One region of the Streptomyces sp. NPDC059524 genome, then DNA from elsewhere that is predicted to be linked to it. Evidence: predicted binding sites of a transcription regulator. Region 1 holds the regulator's gene; each other region holds the start of a gene.
The links. Region 1 encodes HrcA, which represses chaperone genes, less so after heat shock. Its sites were predicted from a motif close to TTNGCACTCNGNNNNNCNGAGTGCNAA; they were not measured.
Positions count from the first base shown of each region.

Region 2: the regulator HrcA is predicted to act here: its motif matches at 1,947-1,973, upstream of groL (chaperonin GroEL).
Region 3: the regulator HrcA is predicted to act here: its motif matches at 2,039-2,065, upstream of groES (co-chaperone GroES).

Region 1 is NZ_JBHYTK010000006.1:9,142-12,414, forward strand. It holds gene ACFW9D_RS02630 (DUF3097 domain-containing protein) at 1-333, opposite strand, end outside; gene ACFW9D_RS02635 (MBL fold metallo-hydrolase) at 368-1,105, opposite strand; gene hrcA (heat-inducible transcriptional repressor HrcA) at 1,247-2,263, shown strand; gene dnaJ (molecular chaperone DnaJ) at 2,264-3,273, shown strand, end outside.
Region 2 is NZ_JBHYTK010000126.1:6,741-10,013, forward strand. It holds gene groL (chaperonin GroEL) at 159-1,781, opposite strand; gene ACFW9D_RS28570 (cold-shock protein) at 2,138-2,344, opposite strand; gene ACFW9D_RS28575 (MoaD/ThiS family protein) at 2,793-3,068, opposite strand; gene thrC (threonine synthase) at 3,191-3,273, opposite strand, start outside.
Region 3 is NZ_JBHYTK010000020.1:17,314-20,586, reverse strand. It holds gene groL (chaperonin GroEL) at 1-1,450, opposite strand, end outside; gene groES (co-chaperone GroES) at 1,584-1,892, opposite strand; gene ACFW9D_RS08710 (polysaccharide deacetylase family protein) at 2,246-3,103, opposite strand; gene ACFW9D_RS08705 (polysaccharide deacetylase family protein) at 3,100-3,273, opposite strand, start outside.

The DNA.
Region 1 (3,273 bases):
CGCGCGGGCGACGCGCGCGCGGGCCCCGGGCACCGCGACGGAGCCGGAGGCGGTCCGCGTGGGCCGCACAGGACCGCCCGCGCTCGGCCGGACCAGCGTCACGACCTTGCCTTCGAGGAGGAACCCGCGCGGCTCCATCGGGAACACCCGGTGCTTGCCGAAGCGGTCCTCCAGCGTCACCGTCGGCCCCTGCGCGGTCTTCTCCACCCGCACCACGGCCCCGCAGAAGCCCGTCGCGACCTCCTCGACGACGAGATCGGGCTCGGCCGGAACCTCGGGGGCCGGCGTGTTCCGCTTCCACGGAGGGGTCAGGTCGGGGCTGTACTGGCGCATTCGGCCGACGATAGGAGAAACCGGCAGGCCAGGACTACGACACGCCGAAACGCGCGGCCAGCGCCGCCCGCTGCGCCCGGACAAACTCGGCATTCACCGCGGAACCGTGGCCGGGCACGTACACCGCGTCCTCCCCGCCCAGGTCGAGGAGCCGGTCGAGCGCCGCCGGCCAGTGCCGGGGCGCCGCGTCCGGCCCGGCCTGCGGCTCGCCCGACTCCTCCACGAGATCCCCGCAGAAGACGATCTCGCGGGCGCCCGGCACGAGCACCGCCAGGTCGTGGCCGCTGTGCGCGGGTCCCACGTTCGCGAGCAGCACCTGCAGCCCGCCGCCCAGGTCGAGCGTCCACTCGCCGCACACCCGGTGCTGCGGGCTGACCAGCACGTCCGTCGCCTCGGCCGCCTCATGGGGTCCGAGCCCGTTGCGTACGGCATCCGTGCACAGTTCCTCACGCGCGCGTGCCTGGGCGAAGAGCGTGTCGACGCCCACCGCCCCGTACACCTCGGCGCCCGAGAACGCCGCCGTGCCGAAGACGTGGTCGAAATGGGGGTGGGTCAGCGCGATGTGCGTCACGCGCGCGTGCGGGCCGAGCAGCGCTCGTACGTCCGTGCGCAGCCGGGCCCCCTCACGCAGTGAGGATCCCGTGTCGATCAGCAGGGCCGCGCCGTCCCCGGCGACGAGACCGGCCGTGCAGTCCCAGCCCGGCAGCCGGACCCGGCCCACGCGCGGGGCCAGTTCCTCCCAACCCGTCCCCACCCAGTCGATACGTTCCATGACCTCGACGCTAGCGCCCTTGCTAGGGGTGTACCCACCGGCCGTACACTGACCCGGGGACGACTGGCACTCGCCCGCAGCGAGTGCCAACAGCGTCCCAGGGACAGAGATCGAGCGGGAAGTCGCTGGAGGTGTGCGCCGATGCTCAGTGAACGCAGGCTCGAGGTGCTGCGCGCCATCGTCCAGGACTACGTCGGCACCGAGGAGCCGGTCGGTTCCAAGGCGCTGACCGAGCGCCACCAGCTGGGGGTCTCCCCGGCGACGGTGCGCAACGACATGGCCGCCCTGGAGGACGAGGGATACATCGCCCAGCCGCACACCAGCGCGGGCCGCATCCCGACCGACAAGGGGTACCGCCTCTTCGTCGACAAGCTCACCAGCGTCAAGCCGATGACCCTGCCCGAGCGGCGCGCGGTCCAGAACTTCCTGGAGGGCGCCGTCGACCTCGACGACGTCGTCGGCCGTACGGTGCGGCTGCTCGCGCAGCTCACCCGGCAGGTGGCGATCGTCCAGTACCCGTCCCTGACCCGGTCCACGGTGCGCCACGTCGAGCTGCTCTCGCTGGCGCCGGCCCGGCTCATGCTCGTACTGATCACGGACACCGGCCGGGTCGAGCAGCGGATGATCGACTGCCCGGCGCCGTTCGGCGAGAGCTCGCTCGCGGACCTGCGGGCCCGGCTCAACAGCCGGGTGGCGGGACGACGGTTCGCCGACGTGCCGCAGCTGGTGCAGGATCTGCCGGAGGCCTTCGAGGCGGAGGACCGCGGCACGGTCTCGGCGGTGCTCTCCACTCTTCTGGAGACGCTCGTCGAGGAGTCCGAGGAGCGGCTGATGATCGGCGGCACCGCCAATCTCACCCGCTTCGGACATGACTTTCCCCTCACCATCCGGCCCGTCCTCGAGGCGCTCGAGGAGCAGGTCGTGCTCCTCAAGTTGCTGGGCGAGGTGGGGGATTCGGGCATGGCCGTACGGATCGGTCATGAGAACGCACACGAGGGACTCAACTCCACGTCCGTCGTGTCGGTCGGCTACGGTTCGGGCGGCGAGGCAGTCGCCAAGCTCGGTGTCGTCGGACCGACACGCATGGATTACCCGGGAACGATGGGAGCAGTACGCGCAGTGGCACGTTACGTCGGACAGATCCTGGCGGAGTCGTAAGTGGCCACGGACTACTACGCCGTACTCGGCGTGCGCCGCGACGCTTCCCAGGACGAGATCAAGAAGGCCTTCCGGAGGCTGGCCCGCGAGCTTCACCCGGACGTGAATCCGGACCCGAAGACGCAGGAGCGCTTCAAGGAGATCAACGCCGCCTACGAGGTCCTCTCGGACCCGCAGAAGAAGCAGGTCTACGACCTGGGGGGCGACCCCCTGTCGCAGTCCGGCGGAGGCGGCGCGGGCGGGTTCGGAGCCGGCGGCTTCGGCAACTTCTCGGACATCATGGACGCGTTCTTCGGCACGGCCTCGCAGCGCGGTCCGCGCTCGCGCACGCGCCGTGGCCAGGACGCCATGATCCGGCTCGAGGTCGAGCTGGACGAGGCCGCCTTCGGCACCACCAAGGACATCCAGGTCGACACGGCCGTCGTCTGTACGACCTGCAGCGGCGAGGGCGCGGCCCCCGGCACGTCCGCGCAGACCTGTGACATGTGCCGCGGCCGCGGTGAGGTCTCCCAGGTCACGCGGTCCTTCCTGGGCCAGGTCATGACCTCGCGGCCCTGTCCGCAGTGTCAGGGCTTCGGCACCGTGGTCCCGACCCCGTGCCCCGAGTGCGCGGGCGACGGCCGCATCCGTTCCCGCCGCACGCTCACGGTGAAGATCCCGGCCGGTGTGGACAACGGCACGCGGATCCAGCTCGCGGGCGAGGGCGAGGTCGGCCCCGGCGGCGGCCCCGCCGGCGACCTGTACGTGGAGATCCACGAGCTGCCGCACCCGACCTTCCAGCGGCGCGGCGACGACCTGCACTGCACGGTCACCATCCCGATGACGGCGGCGGCCCTCGGCACGAAGGTGCCGCTGGAGACGCTCGACGGCATGGAGGAGATCGACATCCGGCCCGGCACCCAGTCCGGCCAGTCGATCCCGCTGCACGGGCGCGGCGTCACGCACCTGCGCGGCGGCGGCCGAGGCGACCTCATCGTGCACGTCGAGGTCACCACCCCGCAGAAGCTCGA
Region 2 (3,273 bases), on a different contig from region 1:
GGGGAACTGCGCGAGAAGCCCCACCGGGCCGCACCCGGCGACGAAAGCCGCATGAGGCAGACGCGCCCCCGCCCCCGGTCCGGAAACGCCCGTGGGCGGTACCCCCCGAAGGGGGCACCGCCCACAGGTTCAGACTGACCTGAGCCCAGAAGACCGGCTCAGAAGTCCATGTCACCGCCCGGCATGCCACCCGGAGCAGCCGCGGCGGCCTTCTCCGGCTTGTCGGCGATGACGGCCTCGGTGGTGAGGAAGAGCGCGGCGATGGAGGCGGCGTTCTGCAGGGCAGAGCGGGTCACCTTCGCCGGGTCGAGGATGCCCTCGGCGATCATGTCGACGTACTCGCCCGTGGCGGCGTTCAGACCGTGGCCGACGGCCAGGTTGCGCACCTTCTCCACGACGACGCCACCCTCGAGACCACCGTTGACGGCGATCTGCTTGAGCGGGGCCTCGAGCGCGAGCTTCACGGCGTTGGCGCCGGTCGCCTCGTCACCCTCGAGCTCGAGCTTCTCGAAGACCGCGGAGGCCTGCAGCAGGGCCACGCCACCACCGGCGACGATGCCCTCTTCGACGGCCGCCTTCGCGTTGCGAACGGCGTCCTCGATGCGGTGCTTGCGCTCCTTGAGCTCGACCTCGGTGGCCGCGCCCGCCTTGATGACGGCCACGCCGCCGGCGAGCTTGGCGAGGCGCTCCTGGAGCTTCTCGCGGTCGTAGTCCGAGTCGCTGTTCTCGATCTCGGCACGGATCTGGTTGACGCGGCCCTGGACCTGGTCGCTGTCACCGGCGCCGTCGACGATCGTCGTCTCGTCCTTGGTGATGACGACCTTGCGGGCGCGGCCGAGCAGGTCGAGACCGGCGTTCTCCAGCTTGAGGCCGACCTCCTCGGAGATGACGGTGCCGCCCGTGAGGATGGCGATGTCACCGAGCATGGCCTTGCGGCGGTCGCCGAAGCCCGGGGCCTTGACGGCGACGGACTTGAAGGTGCCACGGATCTTGTTGACGACCAGCGTGGACAGGGCCTCGCCCTCGACGTCCTCGGCGATGATCAGCAGCGGCTTGCCCGACTGCATGACCTTCTCCAGGAGCGGAAGGAGGTCCTTCACGTTGGAGATCTTGGAGTTGACGATCAGGATGTACGGGTCGTCGAGCGACGCCTCCATACGCTCCATGTCGGTGGCGAAGTACGCCGAGATGTAGCCCTTGTCGAAGCGCATGCCCTCGGTGAGCTCGAGCTCAAGACCGAAGGTCTGCGACTCCTCGACGGTGATGACGCCTTCCTTGCCGACCTTGTCCATGGCCTCGGCGATGAGCTCGCCGATCTGGGTGTCGGCGGCGGAGATGGAGGCCGTCGAAGCGATCTGCTCCTTGGTCTCGACATCCTTCGCCTGCTCCAGGAGGGCGGCGGAGACGGCCTCGACGGCCTTCTCGATGCCACGCTTCAGGGCCATCGGGTTGGCACCGGCGGCCACGTTGCGCAGGCCCTCGCGGACCAGCGCCTGGGCGAGGACGGTCGCGGTCGTCGTGCCGTCACCGGCGACGTCGTCCGTCTTCTTCGCGACCTCCTTGACCAGCTCGGCGCCGATCTTCTCGTACGGGTCCTCGAGCTCGATCTCCTTGGCGATGGACACACCATCGTTGGTGATCGTGGGGGCGCCCCACTTCTTCTCGAGGACGACGTTGCGACCCTTGGGGCCCAGGGTCACCTTGACGGCGTCGGCGAGCTGGTTCATGCCGCGCTCGAGGCCGCGCCGTGCCTCCTCGTCGAACGCGATGATCTTGGCCATGTGAAGTGGTCCTCCCGGACGGGGTGGAAACGCAAACGGATCGTGGCTGGTGCCCGCGACGGACGGCCTGCGCGCCTTGTGGTTCCTTGCCCCACCCGGCCCGCGGGCCTCACCGACCCGATCCAAGTTCTGTCACTCTCACTCGGAGAGTGCTAAGCCCAATGATTAGCACTCGACCCATGCGAGTGCAAGCGGCTACCACAGATCCGCGGCGCCGCGCGCCACCCCGCCACCGACCCCAAAGCCCCGGACCGCGGACCCGGGCCCCGGACCCCGGGCAGCACGAAGGGCCCGCGCCCCCGATCGGGGACACGGACCCTCGTGTCGTACGAAGCTTGCAGTCAGACGCGCGCGCTTCAGCCGGCGGCAAGCCGAACCATGTCGGCCTGCGGCCCCTTCTGGCCCTGCGAGATCTCGAACTCGACCCGCTGACCCTCTTCCAGGGTGCGGTAGCCGTCCATCTGAATCGCGCTGTAGTGGACGAATACATCCGCACCACCGTCGACCGCGATGAAGCCGTACCCCTTCTCCGCGTTGAACCACTTGACGGTGCCCTGAGCCATGCCTAACTCCCCTATTACTGGCCCTTGCACAGGACCGCACTTCGCGGACCCGGGTCAGACCTCACCCCCCAATGGATGGAGGTGTGCGCCGGAACGCGTCGACCGCGGCCGAATGTATCTGCCCAACTGCCCTCTGCAACAGGTCAATCGGACGAGAATTCTGAGCGCCCGCGATCGGGGAAACCGGGCCAACTCACCGGATCCCAGGGCAAGTCGGGCCGCATAAATGCCATAAAAGGCCCGAATGGGCGGGGCACTTTGGCTGCTTCTCAGCGGGATTCACGCAAGAACTCATATGCGTCCGTCATGCACCACGGACGGAAGCGGAGCAGCTTCCCCAACTGTACCCCGCTCAACCATGCAGAATTGCCCCCTCCCCATATCTCGCCGGGGGGGCCAATCTGGTAACTCTGGGTAAGTCAGGGAAATCCCGCACGGGTCGAGCCGATCAGCCGCCGGCGACGGCGGGAATGATCGAGACGCCGGCGCCGTCCGGCGTCGCGGTCTCCAGGCCCTGCTCGAAGCGGACGTCGTCGTCGTTCACGTACACGTTCACGAAACGGCGCAGCTTGCCCTGGTCGTCCAGCACGCGGGCGGCGATCCCCGTGTGGTTCTTCTCCAGGTCGGCGATGACGTCGGCGAGGGTCGCCCCCTCGGCCGGCACCTCGGCCTGACCACCGGTGTAGGTGCGGAGAATGGTGGGGATCCGGACGTTGACGCTCATGGTTTCACCTCTGGCGATCTCAGCCCCTGGGGGTCCCCCCGGACGAAGTCTGGGGGAGATTGAGGAGCGGGGGTGCGGGGGCAGAGCCCCCGGTTTCGGGAAGGGGCGGGGTCGGGGAAGGACTACTGAGCGAGCCCAGCCTCACGGAACGCATCCAGGCTCGGCCGGATGGTCGCCGTGGCCTGCGACGTCTCAGCGACAGCGT
Region 3 (3,273 bases), on a different contig from region 1:
CGCCGGTCGCGGCGTTGTAGCCGGAGCCCTTCTCGAGCTCGGCGACCTTGGAGACGATGACGTAGCCCTCGAGGCCCGCGTTCTCCGCGATCCAGCGCAGCGGCTCGACGGCGGCGCGGCGGACGACCGCGACACCGGTGGCCTCGTCGCCGGTCTTGCCGAGGTTGTCCTCGAGGACCTTCACGGCGTGGACGAGCGCGGAGCCACCACCGGAGACGATGCCCTCCTCGACCGCGGCGCGGGTCGCGGAGATGGCGTCCTCCAGACGGTGCTTCTTCTCCTTGAGCTCGACCTCGGTCGCGGCGCCGACCTTGATGACGCAGACGCCGCCGGCGAGCTTCGCCAGGCGCTCCTGCAGCTTCTCGCGGTCCCAGTCGGAGTCCGTGTTCTCGATCTCGGACTTGATCTGGTTGACGCGGCCGACGACGTCCTCGGACTTGCCGCCACCGTCGACGATGGTGGTGTCGTCCTTGGTGACGGTCACGCGGCGGGCGGAGCCCAGCACGTCCAGACCGGCCTGGTCGAGCTTGAGGCCGACCTCCTCGGCGATGACGGTGGCACCGGTGAGGGTGGCCATGTCCTGGAGCATCGCCTTGCGGCGGTCACCGAAGCCGGGGGCCTTCACGGCGACGGCGTTGAACGTGCCGCGGATCTTGTTCACGACCAGGGTCGACAGGGCCTCGCCCTCGACGTCCTCGGCGATGATCAGCAGGGGCTTCGAGCCGCCGGCCTGGATGACCTTCTCCAGGAGCGGGAGCAGGTCCTGGATCGCGCCGATCTTGCCCTGGTGGATCAGGATGTACGGGTCGTCGAGGACGGCCTCCATACGCTCCTGGTCGGTGACGAAGTACGGGGACAGGTAGCCCTTGTCGAAGGCCATGCCCTCGGTGAAGTCCAGCTCCAGACCGAAGGTGTTGGACTCCTCGACGGTGATGACACCGTCCTTGCCGACCTTGTCCATCGCCTCGGCGATGAGCTCGCCGACCTGGCTGTCCTGGGCGGACAGACCGGCGACGGCAGCGATGTCGGACTTCTCGTCGATCGGGCGGGCCGTGGCGAGCAGGTCCTCGGAGACGGCCTTGACGGCGGCGTCGATGCCCTTCTTCAGGGCTGCCGGGGAAGCGCCCGCGGCGACGTTGCGCAGACCCTCCTTCACCAGGGCCTGGGCCAGCACGGTGGCGGTGGTCGTACCGTCACCCGCGATGTCGTTGGTCTTGGTCGCCACCTCCTTCACCAGCTGGGCGCCGAGGTTCTCGTACGGGTCCTCGACCTCGACCTCGCGGGCGATGGTCACACCGTCGTTGGTGATGGTGGGGGCGCCGAACTTCTTGTCGATGACGACGTTGCGGCCCTTGGGGCCGATCGTCACCTTGACCGTGTCGGCAAGCTTGTTGACGCCGCGCTCGAGGGCGCGACGGGCGTCCTCGTCGAACTTCAGGATCTTCGCCATGGGAGCGGTTCAGCCCTCTCGGAAAGCTAGGGGTGATGCTGGGTGGTGAAAAACGAACCGCGCCCCCGACCCCGGCTTCTTACGATGCGGGTGCCAGGGGCGCAGATTCGAAACAAAGGTGCTGCTTCTCGACTTACTTCTCGACGATCGCGAGGACGTCGCGGGCCGAGAGGACGAGGTACTCGTCACCGTTGTACTTGACCTCGGTGCCGCCGTACTTGCTGTACAGCACGACGTCGCCGACCTTGACGTCGAGCGGCAGGCGCTCGCCGTTCTCGAAGCGGCCCGGGCCCACGGCGAGGACGGCGCCCTCCTGGGGCTTCTCCTTCGCGGTGTCCGGAATGACCAGGCCCGAGGCCGTGGTCTGCTCGGCGTCGAGCGGCTGGACCACGATGCGGTCCTCGAGCGGCTTGATGGCAACCTTGGAGCTGGCGGTCGTCACGATCCGACCTCCCCCTTCGGAGATCTCACGGGGTTAACTGTCTGAGGTGGCGACCAGGTGGATCCGTCGTCGCGGGTGCCGGACCTGCCCGTCGCTGTGTTGGCACTCTCCAGTGGTGAGTGCCAGGGCCGAGACTATGACCGGGATTAGCACTCGGTCAAGCGGAGTGCCAAATGCCTGCGGCGCTGTGTCGGGTTTTCTGGGCGGCTTCGCCGGTCCGGGGAGGCGCCGTGGCTTTGGCGGATCGTTGCCGGGTGCCGGCCCGGTGGGGGTTCTCGCGCAGTTCCCCGCGCCCCTGACGGCGCACTTCGTGCGCCTCAGGGGCAGAACACAACCCGGCCGGTCGGCCCAGGTCAGACGTAGTCCTCCAGTTTGGCGACGGTGAAGCCCTGTTGCTGGATGTGGTGGAGGAGGGACGTGGTCGAGGTCGTCAGGGATGTCTGCGCCCGCGGGGGCAGGATGATGTCGCCGGGGCGGAGGCGGTCGGTGCGGGACGGGTCGCGGCCGAGGACGATCGCGTCGATGCCGCAGGCACCCGCCGCCCTCAGGGTGCTGGCGTCGTAGTCGCCGGACGGCGGCCGCAGCAGGCGCGGGGCCCGGCCGAAGCGGCCCGCGAGCCGGCGCTGCTGCCCGCAGATCTCGGCGTGCTGGCGGACGTAGCCGAGGCCGGGCAGGTACGGGTGGGTCAGGGTGCGGTTCTGGACGCCGGCGCCGAGCGCGCGCAGCGTGCCGTACGGGCCCCGGCCCGGGCCCGCGGCGGAGCCGTCGAGGAAGACGGAGACCGGCAGGCGCAGGTCGCGGACCAGTTGCGGGAAGCGCGGGTCGCGCTCGACGCCGCCGTCGAAGGTCAGGAAGACCACCTTGTCCCGGGTGGGGACGCGCTCGATCACCGGCGGCACCGCGCCGGGCGCCCGGCGCGGCAGCACCGGGCGGGACGGCGGCGCGGGCGGCGGGTCCAGCGGCTCGGCGAGCCCCCAGCGGCGGTGCGCGGCCGGGCCCGCGCGGTCGTCCCGCCCGGGGCCCGCGGCGCCGGGGGCGCGTGCCGCCGCCCGGTGCGGATGGCTGCGGACCTTCTGCGCGGCCTTGCGGCCCATCCGCTCGAGCGGATCCACGGACTGCGCGCACCCGGTGAGCAGCGCGGCGGCCAGCGCGCAGCCGATCAGCCGCGTGCCGCACCGCCGTACCGCCGCCCCCACCCCTGGACGTGTCACAGGTAGTCCTCCAGGCGGGCGACCGCGTAGCCCTTGTCGGTGACGTACTTCAGGAATTTACGGACCATGTCGGGCATGGTGCCCTTCCAGTCGTCCCGTCCGCGGAAATGCGTGAGGATGATGTCGCCCGGATGGATGTTCCTGTCCCACTCCCGGTAGTCCATACGGTC